2 regions of the Diaphorobacter nitroreducens genome follow, and region 2 is predicted to be linked to the other one. Evidence: predicted binding sites of a transcription regulator. Region 2 holds the regulator's gene; the other holds the start of a gene.
The links. The regulator FNR, encoded in region 2, switches genes on or off when oxygen is low (the NO sensors DNR and NnrR bind a similar motif). The targets are predictions, from matches to a motif close to TTGATNNNNATCAA.

Region 1 (7,512 bases), 620 kb from region 2:
GCATCGTCCTTGTTCAGGCTGATGGGGTTGTGCGGGTGCACCTGGCGCAGGCGTGAGGCGGCGATCGACATGCTGCTCATCAGGTTGGACTTGTAGCTGCTCATGGTCAGCGGCCAGTCCTGCTCGGTGAAGCGCTCGCGCATGCTGCTGCCGTCGGCAAAGCGGGTGGGGAACCAGGTGGGGCAGCCCACGTAGCGCTCGCCGGTCATGGAGTGGCGCATCTTGGCCAGGCCTTCGTGCCACAGCTGCACGGGGAACTTGTAGGCGGCCTTGATCTGCTCGCCCTTCCAGGCGTCTTCGATCTTGTCGAAGCGCCCGCCACGGCTCATCACCATGGCCACGCGGCGCACTTCCTCGGGCTTGAGGCGCTTTTCCACCTCGGGCATCCAGCGGGTTACGCCGGTGAGGGCGATGTCGTCGTCGCTGGCTTCGGGCACGGGCTTGCCGGCCTGGTAGGCGATGTTGCACATGCCGCGCAGGTAGAAGTCTTCGGCGCTTTCCAGGTCGAGCGGCTCGCCGTCCTTGGTGCTCATCGCGCCCTTGCCAAAGCCGGGCAGCTGCAGCTGCTTGGCCACGGCAAAGACGAAGCTCTCAAAGCTCACCGGCTTGCCGTCGGCCGTCTTGGCGGTGGCGGCCTCCACGGTGGGCCAGCGCACGGTGCTGCTCTTGGCGATCACGTCGGCCCAGGGGGCGCCGATGCCCCAGCTTTCGTACGTGACGGTGTCGGGCACGATGTAGTCGGCCAGGGCCGAGGTCTCGTTGATGAACGGATCGACCGAGATGAACAGCGGCAGCTTCTTCGGGTCCTTGATGGCGCTGACCAGCGTGTTCTCAAAGCCGCAGATGGCGTACACCGGGTTGCTCATGTGGTTGATCCACGCCTTCACCGGGTAGGGGTAGCCCAGCAGGCCCGCGGCCAGCATTTCGCTGGAGAGGCCCCCGGGCGCCGGGTACCACGGTGCCTTGGCGGGGTAGGGGTTCTGGCCGGCTTCTTTCTTGCGCTTGAACTCGCTGGTCTTTTCATACGGAAAGCGCGTGCGCGACAGCGCCACGCCCGTGGCTTTGACCGCGCCCTCGAACTGCGCAAAGTTGTAGCGCGGGCCGGGGCCGAAGGGGCCGAACGGGCCAGCGTCCAGCACCCAGCCGCCCTTGACGTTCAGGTTGCCGATCAGGTTGTTCAGCATGGCGATGGCGTAGGCGGTGTAGAAGCCCGCGCCGCTCATGGTGCCGCCGTGCGAGTTGGCCACGGCCTGCTTGCCATGGCTGGTGAATTCGCGCGCCAGGTCTTCGATGTCTTTCACCGGCACGCCGCACAGGTCGGAGTATTCCTGCAGCGTCTTGCGGCGCGCTTCCTCGCGCAGCTTGACGAACGAGGTGCACACGGCGATCGGCGCGGACTCCTCGGTGGCGCCCGCGGCCTTCAGGGGCGTGAATTCGCGCTCTACCACCAGCTCGGCCGGCTGGGCCACGGTGTGGGGCACCAGCTTGAAGCCACCCTGGCCGTCGGCCACCTGCACCACGTACACGTCTTCGGCCGGGGTCTTCTCGTCCACCGGCTCGGGCATGGGCAGGCCCAGGTCGGCGCCGCGCAGGAACTGGCCGTAGCGCGGGTGCTTGGGGTCGTTGATGAGCAGGTGGGTGGCGTTGCTCCAGCTGGCCTCACCGGCGGCGGCCATGGCGGCCGGGCCGGGCTGGGTGAGGTACTTGGCGTCGTAGCGCTCGTTGTCGATGATCCAGCGGATCAGCGCCATGGCCAGCGCCAGGTCGGTGGCGGGCTTGATGGGCAGCCAGCGGTTGTTGTCGCCGGCCGCGTGGCTGGACGACATGGGCAGCACGGGCGACACCACCACGTAGCGGTAGGTGTTGTCGTCGCGCGAGCGGGCCTCTGCCAGCTCGCGCCCCATGCGCTGGAACGGGTTGCCGGACTGCGCCGGCGCCGTGCCCAGGAACAGGCCGAAGCGCGAGTTCTTCCAGTCCGGCTTGCCGTGCGGCATGCCGGGGATATTGCCCAGGGCCGCCGCCGTGCCCACGCGGTAGGTCTGGCCGCAGTAGGCGCCGTGGTTGGACACGTTCACCGTGCCGAAGGACTGGCGCGCAAAGCGGTTGATGAGCGGGGTGCGGCCTTCGTTGGAGGCGTCGGTCACCAGCAGCTGGTTGGCCTTGGGGCCGTACTCGGGGTTCTCGGGGTCGATCAGCGTCTGCACGTCGCGGATGGCGGCCAGGCCGTCCACGTGGCCTTCGCCGAACAGGTCGCCGCCCTCGCAGATTTCCTTGACCAGTTGTTCCAGCGAGATGCTCTTCCACTGGCCGGAGCCGCGCGGGCCCACGCGCTTGAGCGGGGTGAGCACGCGGTGGGCCGCGGTCTGGTGCTCCAGCATGGCCGAGCCGCGCGCGCAGCTGGTGGCGCGGCCTTCCAGGCCGTTGTCGCCGCCCAGCAGGGCGTACACCTCGCGCACGGGCGTTTCCATGGGTGCGTGGTGCGTGGTGGCCAGCGGGTGGTAGGGGTTGCCGGCGATGCGGATGATTTTGTTGTGCTCGGTATCCACGCGCACACGCACGCCGCACTGCGTCCAGCAGCCCAGGCAGCTGCTGGGGCTGACCACCTGGCCCGGCTGGGTGGTGAGCTGGCCGGTCACGGGGTCGATGCGGAACTCGGGCGTGAGCGAATTGCCACGCGTGGCGCTCTTGGTCGCCGTGCCCGAGGTGCCATGGATCAGGCCTTTGGCGCCTTTGGCCACGGTCTCACCATAGCCCGCCGCAAAAGCGGCCAGGCCACCGGCCACGGCACCACCGCGCAGCAGCATGCGGCGGCGGTTGGTGTCAGGGGTGTTCTCGGTGTCGGGGGAAGGAAGCGATTTCTTGTCCGTCATGGTCTGCACTTTCACGTGCAGCGCCAGCACGTATCAACCCAAGTTTGATAGCTGCTAGCGCTTGCTGGTATTGGGTTAGAAGCCTATTTGCCTATGAATTTCAAGCAGCGCGGGCTGCGGGCGCGCTGCGGGCCGGGAACAGCTCCAGCGCCCAGCTCGCCAGCCCGACCAGTGCCACGCACAGGCCTGCCACACCCACCATGCCCAGCAGCCCGTCGCCGCCCAGGGGCATGTGGTACAGGTACAGGCCGGCGCCGAACTTGGGCACGCCCTGCACACCCATGAACAGCGCCCAGCGGAAGGCCCAGGCGGCTGCCGCCAGCCCCAGGCCCAGCACCAGCGTGTAGCCCTTGGCATGCAGGCGGTGGCGCCCGCGCAGCAGCGCGCCCAGCACGGTGGCACCGCCGATGGCCGAGCTGATCATCGTCAGGCGCCACACGGGGAAGTCGTTCCACAGGCGCAGCGCGGCGTTGAACGAGGGGCTGTCGCCGCCCAAGCCGCTCGCGGCCCAGGCCAGCGCCACCACCAGCAGCGCGCCGGCCAGCGCCAGGCCCATGCCGCGCAGCGTCTGCAGCGCTTCAGTACCGGGGCGCAGCGCGGCGGGCAGGAAGCGCTCCAGCACGAAGGCCGCGCCCACGGTGGCCAGCCAGCCGGTCAGTGCCAGGTTGACGGGCACCCACAGCGTGTTCCACAGCGGGCGCGAGCGCACCACCATCATCTCGGCGCCGGTATAGACCGAAATGGTGAGCGCAGAGAGCACGAGCAGGGGCGCCAGCAGGCGCATCCAGCCGGTCTTGCCCAGCCACCAGGCGGCGCACATGGCCACGCTGAGCGTGACGAACACCGGCAGCAGCAGCGCGCCGACCGACATCCACGACCAGGGCGTGAAATGCGCATAGAAGTGCCAGAAGCGCGCGGGCTGGTGCAGGTCGGCCAACAGCGACACGGGGGCGGCGATGGCGCTGACGGCCAGCGTCAGCACGGCCGCGGGCAGCAGGCGCTGCAGCGTGCCGCCGTCTTTGCCCCAGGCGCACAGCGCGGCCAGGATGGCGGCGCCGGTGGCCACGCCGACCAGAAAGAAGTACTGCACGGCCCAGGGCAGCCAGGCCGCCTCGTAGTGCGGGGTCAGGAGTTCGATGATTTGCATGGTGCGCTCCTTGGGGTTCAGTGGTCGGACAGCAGGCGCACGCTGGCCTGGCCGTCCACGCCGTTGACGAACGCATCGGGCAGGCCGATGTAGAACACGCGCGGCGCAGTGTTCATGCCGGGCTTGAGCACCTTGATCTCTTCCTTGTGCTCGGCCATGCGGCGGTTGATCTCGCTGCCCTGGTCGTTCAGGTCGCCGATCACGCGCGCGCCGCCCACGCAGCTCTCCACGCAGGCGGGCAGCAGGCCGGCCTCCAGGCGGTGCTCGCAAAAGGTGCACTTGTCGGCCGTCTGCGTCTCGTGGTTGATGAAGCGCGCGTCGTACGGGCAGGCCTGCACGCAGTAGCCGCAGCCCACGCAGCGCTCGTTGTCCACCAGCACGATGCCGTCGGTGCGCTGGAAGGTGGCCTGCACCGGGCACACGGGCACGCAGGGCGGCTCCTCGCAGTGGTTGCACAGGCGCGGCAGGCTGACCATGGCGGGCGCGCTGCCGTCGTCCTTGTTGATCTCGTACTGCAGCACCGTAGTGCGGAACTGGCCGATGGGCGGCTGGTTTTCCACCGAGCAGCTCACCGTGCAGGCCTGGCAGCCGATGCACTTGCGCAGGTCCACCAGCATGCCGAAGCGCTTGCCCTCCATGCCGGGGCGGCGCGGCGGCTGGCCCGGCGCGAAGGGTGTGGCGGCCTGGCTGGCGCCGGCCAGGCCAAAGGCGGTGGCCAGGCCGACGAGTTCTTGCAGGAAGGTGCGCTTGCCGGGTTGCGGCGCGGCGCAGGCGGTGGGGGAGGGGGTACTTTTTGACATAAATACTTTGAATATTTACTGCGTAGATGCATTATTCTCCCCGCATCTCGATTATCTATTTGATTAACGTCAAATGAATTTGTTGATATTCTTATTGGATTATTTTGGCTAAACTTTTTTATTTTATTAATTGAAAATTAATGAAATATTAAATAATCCCGAGCAATTGCGTATGGAATGTGGAGCGGCCGCAAAACGGCCATGCGTGCGGGTTCCGGGCCCCGCGGGAAGTCAGCCTTCTGGGCTTGGGGATACGAATGCCATCCTGGGTACCAAAATCCGAAAATTGCCGATGAATGGGCGGTGAGGCGACGTGCCTCAATTGCCGCCATTCCGATTAAAAATATCGGTTATTGCCCGCGCCGGCGGAGTGCCTGTTACCCACAAAGGCAAGGGGCGGCGCTACAGTGGGGCGCATGGACGCTCACCAACTGCCGCTCGCCGGCGTGGAGCCCGATGCGCCACGCCCCAACCACCATCTTTTTTTTGCCGTGCTGCCCGAGCCCGGGGCGGCGCAGGCTGCGGCCGATCTGGCGCAGACGCTGATTGCGCGGCACGACCTGCAGGCGCAGGTACGCGCGCAGCGCCTGCACGCCACGCTGCTGTCGCTGGGGTGGGAGCATGCGTTGTCGCCCCGGCATCTGCAGTGGGCGCGCGACGCGGCGCAGCAGGTGCGGGCGAGGGCGTTCTCGTTGCGGTTCGATCGGGTGTTGAGCTTTCGCCGCGCGCCGCAGGCCAAGCGGCCCTGCGTGCTCTGCGGCCCCGCCGACGGGCAGCAGGGCTTCATCGCGTTGTACGAGGCGCTGCACGCGGCGCTGTGGTCGCAGGTGCGGGGGCTGGACGGCGTGCCCCCTGCGCCGCACATCACCCCGCACATGACGCTGTGCTACAGCCGCCAGGCCGTGCCCGAGCAACCCGTGCCGCCGCTGGAATGGACGGTGCGCCGCTTCGTGCTGCTGCACAACCTGCGCGGCTCGCCCGGCCCTTACGAGGCGCTGGGCGAATGGCCGCTGGCGGATTGATTGCTATTGTTTATATAGCTGTTGACGCTTGATGGATAAGCGCTAGAGGCCGATTATCCCTGACGTCACGCCATGGTCATCAGGCTGGCATTGCCGCCTGCCGCCGTGGTGTTGATGCTGACCGCGCGCTCCAGCAACAGGCGCAAGGGCGCCTGCAGCGCATCGGCGGGGCCGTCCACCGCCGTCACGCCCACGATGGGACCGGGACGCAGGGCCACGCGCTGGCATTCCACGCGGCGCGTTTCCGGGCTGCCGCTGTGCAGCACGGCGTCGTAGCCCAGGCCATCGCCGCGCCAGTCGGACACCAGGGCGATGCGCGCCTGCACCTCGCGCGGCAGCGTGGCGCACAGGGCCTGCGCGTCCTGCGGCCAGAGCGCAAGCGCGCCCGCGGCCAGCACCGCGCTCAACTGCAGCAGCAGCGCCTCGTCCGTGTCGGCCAGGCACAGCACGCGTTCGCGCGGCAGCAGCCGATAGGTGTTGCGCTCGCCGGTGGGGCCGGGCAGGGTGCAGGCCAGGCCCGCGCAACTGGCCTGCGCCTGGGCCGCGCAGGCCTGTGCCAGCGCTGCGTTGCCTTGCGCCTGGGCCCAGTGCTCCAGCGCCGACAGCGGGGCGAGCAGCGCGGGCTGTGCGCTGGCGTCGGGCACCTGCACGGCCGTCGCCGCCAGCGCGCCGTGCGTGGCGTTGGCCGGGTGGCGCGACAGCAGACGCAACAGATACAGCGGGCCGCCTGCCTTGGGGCCCGTGCCCGACAGGCCCTCGCCGCCGAAAGGCTGCACGCCGACCACGGCGCCCACCATGTTGCGGTTCACATAGACGTTGCCGGCCGTGCTGTGGGCCAGCACCTGGGCCACGGTTTCGTCGATGCGGGTGTGCAGACCCTGGGTGAGGCCGTAGCCCGTGGCGCTGATCTGCGCGAGCAGCGCGTCCAGCTCGCCGCGCTCGTAGCGCACTACGTGCAGCACGGGGCCGAAGACCTCGCGCTCCAACTCGGTGATGCTGTTCAGCTCGATCAGCGTGGGCGGCACGAAGGTGCCATGCGCCGTGCCCTGCCCACCGGCATGGCTTTGGAACACCGGCCGGCCGCTGGCGCGCAGGCGCTCGATGTGGCGCGCGATCGTGGCGCGCGCCTCCTCGTCGATCACCGGGCCTACGTCCACCGCCAGTTGCGTGGGGTTGCCCATGCGCAGTTCCTGCATGGCGCCGCGCAGCATCTCCAGCAGGCGGTCCGCGCAGTCGCGCTGCACGCACAGCACGCGCAGGGCGGAGCAGCGCTGGCCCGCGCTGTCGAAGGCCGAGGTGAGCACGTCCGCGACCACCTGCTCCAGCAGGGCGGAGGAGTCCACGATCAATGCGTTCTGTCCACCGGTCTCTGCGATCAGCGGAATGGGCCGGCCGCTGGCGTCCAGCCGTGCGGCCAGGCTGCGCTGCAGCAGCCGCGCCACCTCGGTGGAGCCGGTGAACATCACGCCCATCACCCGCGCGTCGCCCACCAGCGCTGCGCCCACCGTCTCGCCGCGGCCGGGCAGCAGCTGCACGGCGGCGGCGGGCACGCCGGCCTGGTGCAGCAGGCGCACGGCCTGGCAGGCAATGAGGGGCGTCTGCTCTGCCGGCTTGGCCAGCACCACGTTGCCCGCGGCCAGTGCGGCGGCCACCTGGCCCATGAAGATGGCCAG
Region 2 (7,512 bases):
CAGTTTTCTATCATGGCTGTCGTATGGGGGGTGGTCGGCATGCTGGTAGGCGTGTTCATCGCCGCCCAGCTGACCTGGCCTGAACTCAACTTCGGCATTCCATGGCTGAGCTATGGCCGGCTGCGTCCGCTGCACACCAATGCCGTGATCTTCGCATTCGGCGGCTGCGGCCTGTTCGCCACCAGCTATTACGTGGTGCAGCGCACTTGCCAGGCGGGGCTGTTTCTGCCCAAGTTGGCGGCGTTCACTTTTTGGGGCTGGCAACTGGTCATCGTAGCGGCGGCCATCAGCCTGCCGCTGGGCTATACCTCCGGCAAGGAATATGCCGAGCTGGAATGGCCGATCGACATCCTGATCGCTGCCGTGTGGGTCTCTTATGCGGTGGTGTTCTTCGGAACGATCGGCCAGCGCAAGGTGAAGCACATTTACGTGGCCAATTGGTTCTTCGGTGCGTTCATCATCGCCGTGGCGCTGCTGCACATCGTCAACAGTGCGGCCATTCCGGCGGGCTTCATGAAGAGCTATTCCGCCTACGCAGGCGTGCAGGACGCCATGGTGCAGTGGTGGTACGGCCACAACGCCGTGGGCTTCTACCTCACGACCGGCTTCCTGGGCATGATGTATTACTTCATCCCGAAGCAGGCTGGCCGTCCGGTGTACAGCTACCGCCTCTCCATCGTCCACTTCTGGGCGCTGATCTTCACGTACATGTGGGCGGGTCCGCACCACCTGCACTACACCGCGCTGCCTGACTGGACGCAATCTGTGGGCATGGTGTTCTCGCTGATCTTGCTGGCGCCCAGCTGGGGCGGCATGATCAACGGGATCATGACGCTGTCCGGTGCCTGGCACAAGCTGCGTGACGATCCCATCCTGCGCTTCCTGATCGTGTCGCTGTCGTTCTACGGCATGTCCACGTTCGAAGGCCCGATGATGTCCATCAAGACCGTCAACGCGCTCTCGCACTACACCGACTGGACTGTGGGCCACGTGCATGCAGGCGCGCTGGGCTGGGTGGGTCTGATCACCATGGGTTCGCTGTATTACCTGGTGCCTCGCCTGTTCGGCAAGGAGAAGATGCACTCCATCAAGGCAATTGAACTGCACTTCTGGATGGCCACCATCGGCATCGTGCTGTACATCGCCGCCATGTGGATTGCTGGCGTGATGCAAGGTCTGATGTGGCGCGCAGTGAACCCCGACGGCACGCTGACCTATACCTTCGTGGAAGGAGTCAAGGCGACCTATCCGTTCTACGCGATCCGCTTCTTTGGCGGTCTGCTGTACCTCGGCGGTATGTTGGTGATGGCATGGAACGTCTGGGTGACGGCGATCTCCGGACGCTCCGTCAAGGTGGCCATTCCCGCCGTGAAACCCGCTCACGCCTGAAGTTCGGAGGGTCAACTACATGTCCAATACGCATAACAAAGCATCCACCGGCTTCACGCACGAGAAGGTCGAAACCAGCAACTTCCTGATGATCGTGCTGATCTTGCTGGTTGTGGCCGTCGGCGGCCTGGTGGAAATCGTTCCTCTGTTCTTTCAAAAATCGACGACTGAGGCCGTCCAAGGCGTGAAGCCTTACACGGCAGTGCAACTGATCGGACGCGATATCTACCTGCGCGAGGGTTGCTACAACTGCCACTCGCAGATGATCCGTCCGTTCCGCGCGGAAACCCTGCGTTATGGTCACTACTCGGTGGCTGGCGAGTTCGTCTACGACCATCCCTTCCAATGGGGTAGCAAGCGCACTGGGCCCGACCTGCATCGCGTGGGTGGAAAGTACAGCGATGAATGGCATCGCATTCACCTGAACAATCCGCGCGACGTGGTGCCCGAGTCCAATATGCCCGCCTACCCCTGGCTCGAAAAGAACCAGATCGATCCTTCCGTCGTCGCTCCTCGCATGAAGGCATTGCGCACGGTCGGCGTCCCGTATACGGATGAGGAGATCGCCAGCGCCGCCGAGCAGGTCAAGGGCAAGACAGAGATGGATGCCGTGGTGGCCTATCTCCAGGTTTTGGGCCGTGCGCTCAAGTAATCGAGGAGCTGGTCATGGACATCACCACCATGCGTATCGTGGCCACGCTGGCGTCGCTGGCGTGTTTCGTGGGCATCTGGTTCTGGGCCTTCATGCGCCGCAACCGGGCCCGGTTCGAGGAGGCAGCGCAGTTGCCCTTCGCCGAGGACTGAAGAAGTCTCCACAAGAAAAGAGATAACCCATGAGCGATTTCACGAGTAACTTCTGGTCCTTCTACGTGGCCGGAATCACCATCATCGGTATCGTGGCCTGCGGCTTGCTGCTGTGGATCACGTCCCGCAAGAAGGTCGAGGCTACGGCCGACAACACCACCGGTCACGTCTGGGACGAAGACCTGACGGAAATGAACAACCCCATGCCCCGTTGGTGGATGTGGCTGTTCATCATCACGCTGGTATTCGGCGCTGGCTATCTGGCTGCCTATCCCGGATTGGGGACCTTTAAGGGTAAGTTGGGCTGGACGCAGCTGGGCGAGTACCAAGCCGAAGTGGACAAGGCTAACGCAGAGTTGCAGCCCCTGTACGCGCGGTTCGAGGCCATGCAGCCCCAAGAGATGGCGGCCGACACAGCGGCCATGGCAATTGGTGAGCGTCTGTTCATGAACAACTGCGCGCAGTGTCATGGTTCCGATGCCCGCGGCAGCAAGGGCTTCCCCAACCTGGCCGACGGTGACTGGCTGCACGGCGGTGCGCCTGATCAGATCCAGAAGACCATCCACGATGGGCGCATTGGCGTCATGCCTCCCATGGCGGCCGCCGTGGGCTCGCCGGAAGATGTGCGCAACCTCGCCCACTATGTCCTGAGCCTTTCGGGAAGCCCGCATGACTCCCTGAAGGCGTCTCTGGGCAAGTCGAAGTTCACTGCGTGCGCTGCATGCCACGGGATGGACGGCAAGGGCAATGTGGCCCTGGGTGCCCCTAATCTGACGGATGACATCTGGCTGCATGGCTGGGGCGAAGCTGCCATCACCGCTATGATCAACAATGGCAAGACCAACGAGATGCCTGCCCAAACGGGCAAGTTGACCGATGCACAGATCAAGGTGTTGACGGCATACGTCTGGGGTTTGTCCAATAAGGCCGGCGCCCCGCGCTGATGCTCCCTGTGCGGCCGGCTCCCCGTCGAGGGGCGCCGGCCGTTTTGCGTTTTGGAAGTTGCACTTCCTTTTTGAGATTCCACCATGAAGCCAGCCGAAGGTCAGCCCCGTAAGGTGATTCCTATCACGCCAGTGGGGGCCGAAAGTTCGCAGACCGAGGTCATTTCGCTCTATGAGGCGCAAAAGAAAATCTATCCACGCTCGATAAGTGGAGTGTTCGCACGTTGGCGTTGGGCGATGGTGTTTCTGACACAGCTGGTTTTCTATGGCCTGCCATGGCTGGAGTGGGGCCAGCGCCAGATGGTGCTCTTTGACCTCGGAGCACGCCGTTTCTATATTTTTGGTTTGGTGCTTTACCCGCAGGACTTCATTTATCTGACGGGTTTGCTGATTATTTCCGCGCTGTCGCTTTTTCTGTTTACCGCAGTGGCGGGACGCCTGTGGTGCGGCTTCTCCTGTCCCCAGACCGTATACACGGAAATGTTCATGTGGATCGAGCACAAAGTCGAAGGCGACCGCAGTGCCCGTATGCGCCTGGACAATGGTCCGTGGACATTTGAGAAGATCTGGAAAAAATCTGTCAAGCAAGCCATTTGGATTGCGGTCGCATTCTGGACCGGCTTCACCTTCGTGGGCTATTTCGTTCCGATTCGCGAGCTGGGGGGAGAGTTGCTGGCCCTGCAAGGAGGGTGGCAGATATTCTGGGTGATCTTCTATGGGTTGGCCACGTACGGTAACGCAGGATTCCTGCGCGAGCAGGTATGCAAATACATGTGCCCTTATGCGCGTTTCCAAAGCGCAATGTTCGACAGGGACACGCTGGTCGTCTCTTACGATCCTGAGCGCGGCGAGCCTCGCGGGCCCCGTAACAAGACGGTAGACCACAAAGCTGCGGGACTGGGTGACTGCATCGATTGCACGCTGTGTGTCCAGGTCTGCCCAACGGGTATCGATATTCGCAACGGACTGCAATATGAATGCATTGGTTGCGGTCTCTGCGTGGACGCTTGCAATACCGTGATGGACAAGATGAAGTATCCGCGCGGGCTTATTCGCTTCTCAACGCAGAACGGCGTCAAGAACCACTGGACCCAATCGCAAATGCTCAAACGCGTGCTGCGACCCCGTGTGTTGTTCTATTCAGCGGTGCTGGTGGTGTTGTGCATCGGCATGCTGGCCAGCTTGGTGGTACGCACCCCGTTGAAGGTGGACATCGTGCGCGACCGCGCTGCGCTCTCGCGCATCGTGGCGGGAGGCAAGCTGGAAAATATCTACCGGCTGCAGATCATGAACGCCACGGAGGGGGCGCAGCGCTACACCATCAGCGCCCACGGTATGGAAGGGCTGGAAGTGGCGTCCGAGACCGCAATTGACATTGGACCGGCGGAATCCCGATGGGTGGTTGTCCGTCTTCAAATTCCGTATGGCTCAGCATCTCCTGGATCGCATACGGTGTATTTCGATATTCAAGCGCAGGGTGATAAAGCCCAAGTGGCAGAGAAATCCGTATTCCTCGTACCCCGCTGAAGGCGGTCGTGGAATACAAATGAACAAGCTGTGCTCATAAATGAGCGAGGAGTTAATATAAATGTTGAGTAATTCCCCCATGAAACTGGACGACGACGGAAAGCCTTGGTGGACGTTTGGCCATGTCTGGCTTGTCATCGCGGGGCCGGTGATTGTCATCATTGCGGGCTTCGTGACCCTCTGGCTGGCCGTGAGCAAACCCGACCCCGTCATCGCGGAAGACTATTACCAACGGGGCTTGAACATCAACGAGACCCTGAAGGAGTCTGGGGGCGACATGACGCCTGCCATGAAGGGGCGCAACCATGCAGCTACTCCGCTGGAGGATCAACCGCGCTGACCGGCAGGGCGAGTCCTCTTTGCATGCCGGAGAACAGATGCTAGGCTGTCAACTACACTTGCTAGGAGATGGGCGAATGTGGATGCAACGATTGATGTGGATCGCGTGGCCGGCCTTTTTGATGGCGGGCGTCATGGAAATGGTAGTGTTCGCCTTCGTGGATCCAGAAGCGCTGCAGTGGTTTGATCAACCCCTGCATCTCTCGCGCGAAGGTGTGTATACCATCGCCTTCTTCACGTTCTGGTTCGTACTCATGGCTTCCAGCGCATTGACGACGCTGTTGTCACTCTCGCCCTTTGAGTTGAATCGCTGCCCCGTGCCCAAAGGGGCGCGGCCGGCTGATTGCGCCAAATACGTTTCCTGATCTTTCCGCCGATCAGTTATGAATGAACAAAAAACCGAGGCTTAATGGCAGGCTTGCTGGCTGTTGACAATGCGCTTCAGCGCATCGGTATCGACGATGCGCACATGGCGCTGTTTTACTTCCACAATACCTTCTTCCACGAACTTGGAAAACGTGCGGCTGACGGTTTCCAGTTTCAATCCCAGGTAGCTGCCGATCTCTTCGCGTGTCATGCGCAGCACCAATTCGGATTGTGAGAAACCCCGAGCATGCAAGCGTTGTACGAGATTCAACAGGAATGCGGCAAGGCGTTCCTCGGCACGCATACTCCCCAGCAACAGCATGACCCCATGCTCACGAACAATCTCGCGGCTCATGATCTTGTGCACATGGTGCTGTAGTGCCGTTACTTCGCGCGACAACTCTTCAATACGGTCGAAGGGCATGACGCATACTTCGGCGTCTTCAAGCGCCACCGCATCGCAAGTGTGGCGGTCGCTCACGATGCCATCCAGGCCGATGATCTCGCCCGCCATTTGAAAACCCGTCACTTGATCGCGACCGTCTTCGGTGGCGACACAGGTCTTGAAGAATCCGGTGCGGATGGCAAAAAGGGATGTGAAGGGTTCACCGTTCCGGAAAAGCGTGCCGCCACGCTTGATCTTGCGTCGTACAGCAACAATGTCATCGATGCGCTTGAGTTGCTGGTCGTCCAGACCCACGGGCATGCACAGCTCACGCAGATTGCAGTTTGAGCAGGCAACTTTGATGGTCTGGAGATTCGTATGCATGGGAACCCTGTTCATGGCTTGAGCTTACCTCTGAACGGCTGGGAGACATGGAATGCCGTAGGCCGTTGGACGACTTTGAGCCGAAGTCAAATTGTCGCCACAAGGACCTTATGGGCGCTTGATCAACGTCAAGGACTCATGGGGGACTCTACGGCACAGTGATATGAAAGTGCAAGGAATCCCGTCATGACCGTTGTTACAACAGAGCTCCTGCGTCGCTTTGACGTCCCAGGGCCGCGCTACACCTCTTATCCGACTGCTGATCGTTTTGTCGAGGCTTTTGGCGAGCGGGAATACATCCTTGCGCTGCAGCAGCGTCGCGTGGGTTCGGTAGCCAAGGCGATGCCTTTGTCGCTTTATGTCCACATCCCGTTTTGTGAATCGCTGTGCTATTACTGCGCGTGTAACAAGATCATTACCCGGCATCCAGAGCGGGCAGAGGTCTACTTGCGTTACCTCAGCCGTGAGATCGACCTGCATACGGCGCACTGCGGTGTGGGTCAGCATGTGAGCCAGCTGCATTTCGGCGGAGGCACGCCTACTTTTCTGACGGATGACGGTTTGCGCGAACTGATGGGCATGCTGAGGCGCAGTTTCGTCCTCGTTCCGGGGGGGGAGTACTCCATAGAAGTGGACCCCCGGACCGTGGATGAAGCGCGGCTGGGATTGTTGGCGGAGCTGGGTTTCAATCGCCTGAGCTTTGGCGTGCAGGATTTCGACCCTGAAGTACAAAAGGCCGTGCACCGCATTCAGCCTGCCGAAAAGGTGTTCGCGTTGGTCGATGCGGCTCGGAAGCTCGGGTTTGAATCGGTGAACGTGGATTTGATCTACGGGCTGCCGCGACAGACACCGGAGTCGTTTGATCGCACCTTGGAGCAGGTAGCCGAGCTGCGGCCAGACCGGATCGCGCTGTATGCGTACGCTCACTTGCCAGAACGCTTCAAGTCGCAGCGACGCATCATCACGGCCGAGTTGCCCATGGCTTCGGCCAAGGTGTCCATGCTGGCCCGGTCACTTGATGTGTTCCAGGAAGCCGGCTACGTCTACGTGGGCATGGACCATTTTGCGCTGCCTGACGATGCGCTGGCGGTGGCCAAGCGGCAAGGCAGGCTGCACCGCAATTTCCAAGGCTATAGCACGCAGCCCGATTGCGACCTGATTGGTCTGGGCGTTTCTGCCATCGGGCGCGTGGGCGCTACTTACAGCCAAAATGTGAAAACGCTGGACGAGTATTACGACTGCATTAACCAGGGGCATTTGCCTGTGGTGCGCGGGCTGGCGTTGACCAAGGACGACTTGGTGCGCCGCGCAGTCATCATGGCGTTGATGTGCCAAGGTGAATTGCTGTTTGAGCCGTTGGAACAGTCCTGGCTG

Region 1: dsrO (sulfate reduction electron transfer complex DsrMKJOP subunit DsrO) is a predicted target of FNR. The motif match lies at 4,877-4,890, and genes of this name have one in related genera.

What each region holds. Positions count from the first base shown of each region.
Region 1 covers NZ_CP016278.1:1,511,546-1,519,057, reverse strand. Annotated here, with positions in the region: gene BA022_RS07045 (tetrathionate reductase subunit A) at 1-2,870, opposite strand, end outside; gene nrfD (NrfD/PsrC family molybdoenzyme membrane anchor subunit) at 2,971-4,017, opposite strand; gene dsrO (sulfate reduction electron transfer complex DsrMKJOP subunit DsrO) at 4,035-4,817, opposite strand; gene BA022_RS07030 (2'-5' RNA ligase family protein) at 5,234-5,839, shown strand; gene putA (trifunctional transcriptional regulator/proline dehydrogenase/L-glutamate gamma-semialdehyde dehydrogenase) at 5,905-7,512, opposite strand, start outside.
Region 2 covers NZ_CP016278.1:2,131,379-2,138,890, reverse strand. Annotated here, with positions in the region: gene ccoN (cytochrome-c oxidase, cbb3-type subunit I) at 1-1,389, shown strand, start outside; gene ccoO (cytochrome-c oxidase, cbb3-type subunit II) at 1,409-2,041, shown strand; gene BA022_RS10015 (cbb3-type cytochrome oxidase subunit 3) at 2,056-2,193, shown strand; gene ccoP (cytochrome-c oxidase, cbb3-type subunit III) at 2,223-3,137, shown strand; gene ccoG (cytochrome c oxidase accessory protein CcoG) at 3,222-4,664, shown strand; gene BA022_RS10000 (FixH family protein) at 4,726-5,004, shown strand; gene BA022_RS09995 (hypothetical protein) at 5,081-5,368, shown strand; gene fnr (fumarate/nitrate reduction transcriptional regulator Fnr) at 5,410-6,153, opposite strand; gene hemN (oxygen-independent coproporphyrinogen III oxidase) at 6,325-7,512, shown strand, end outside.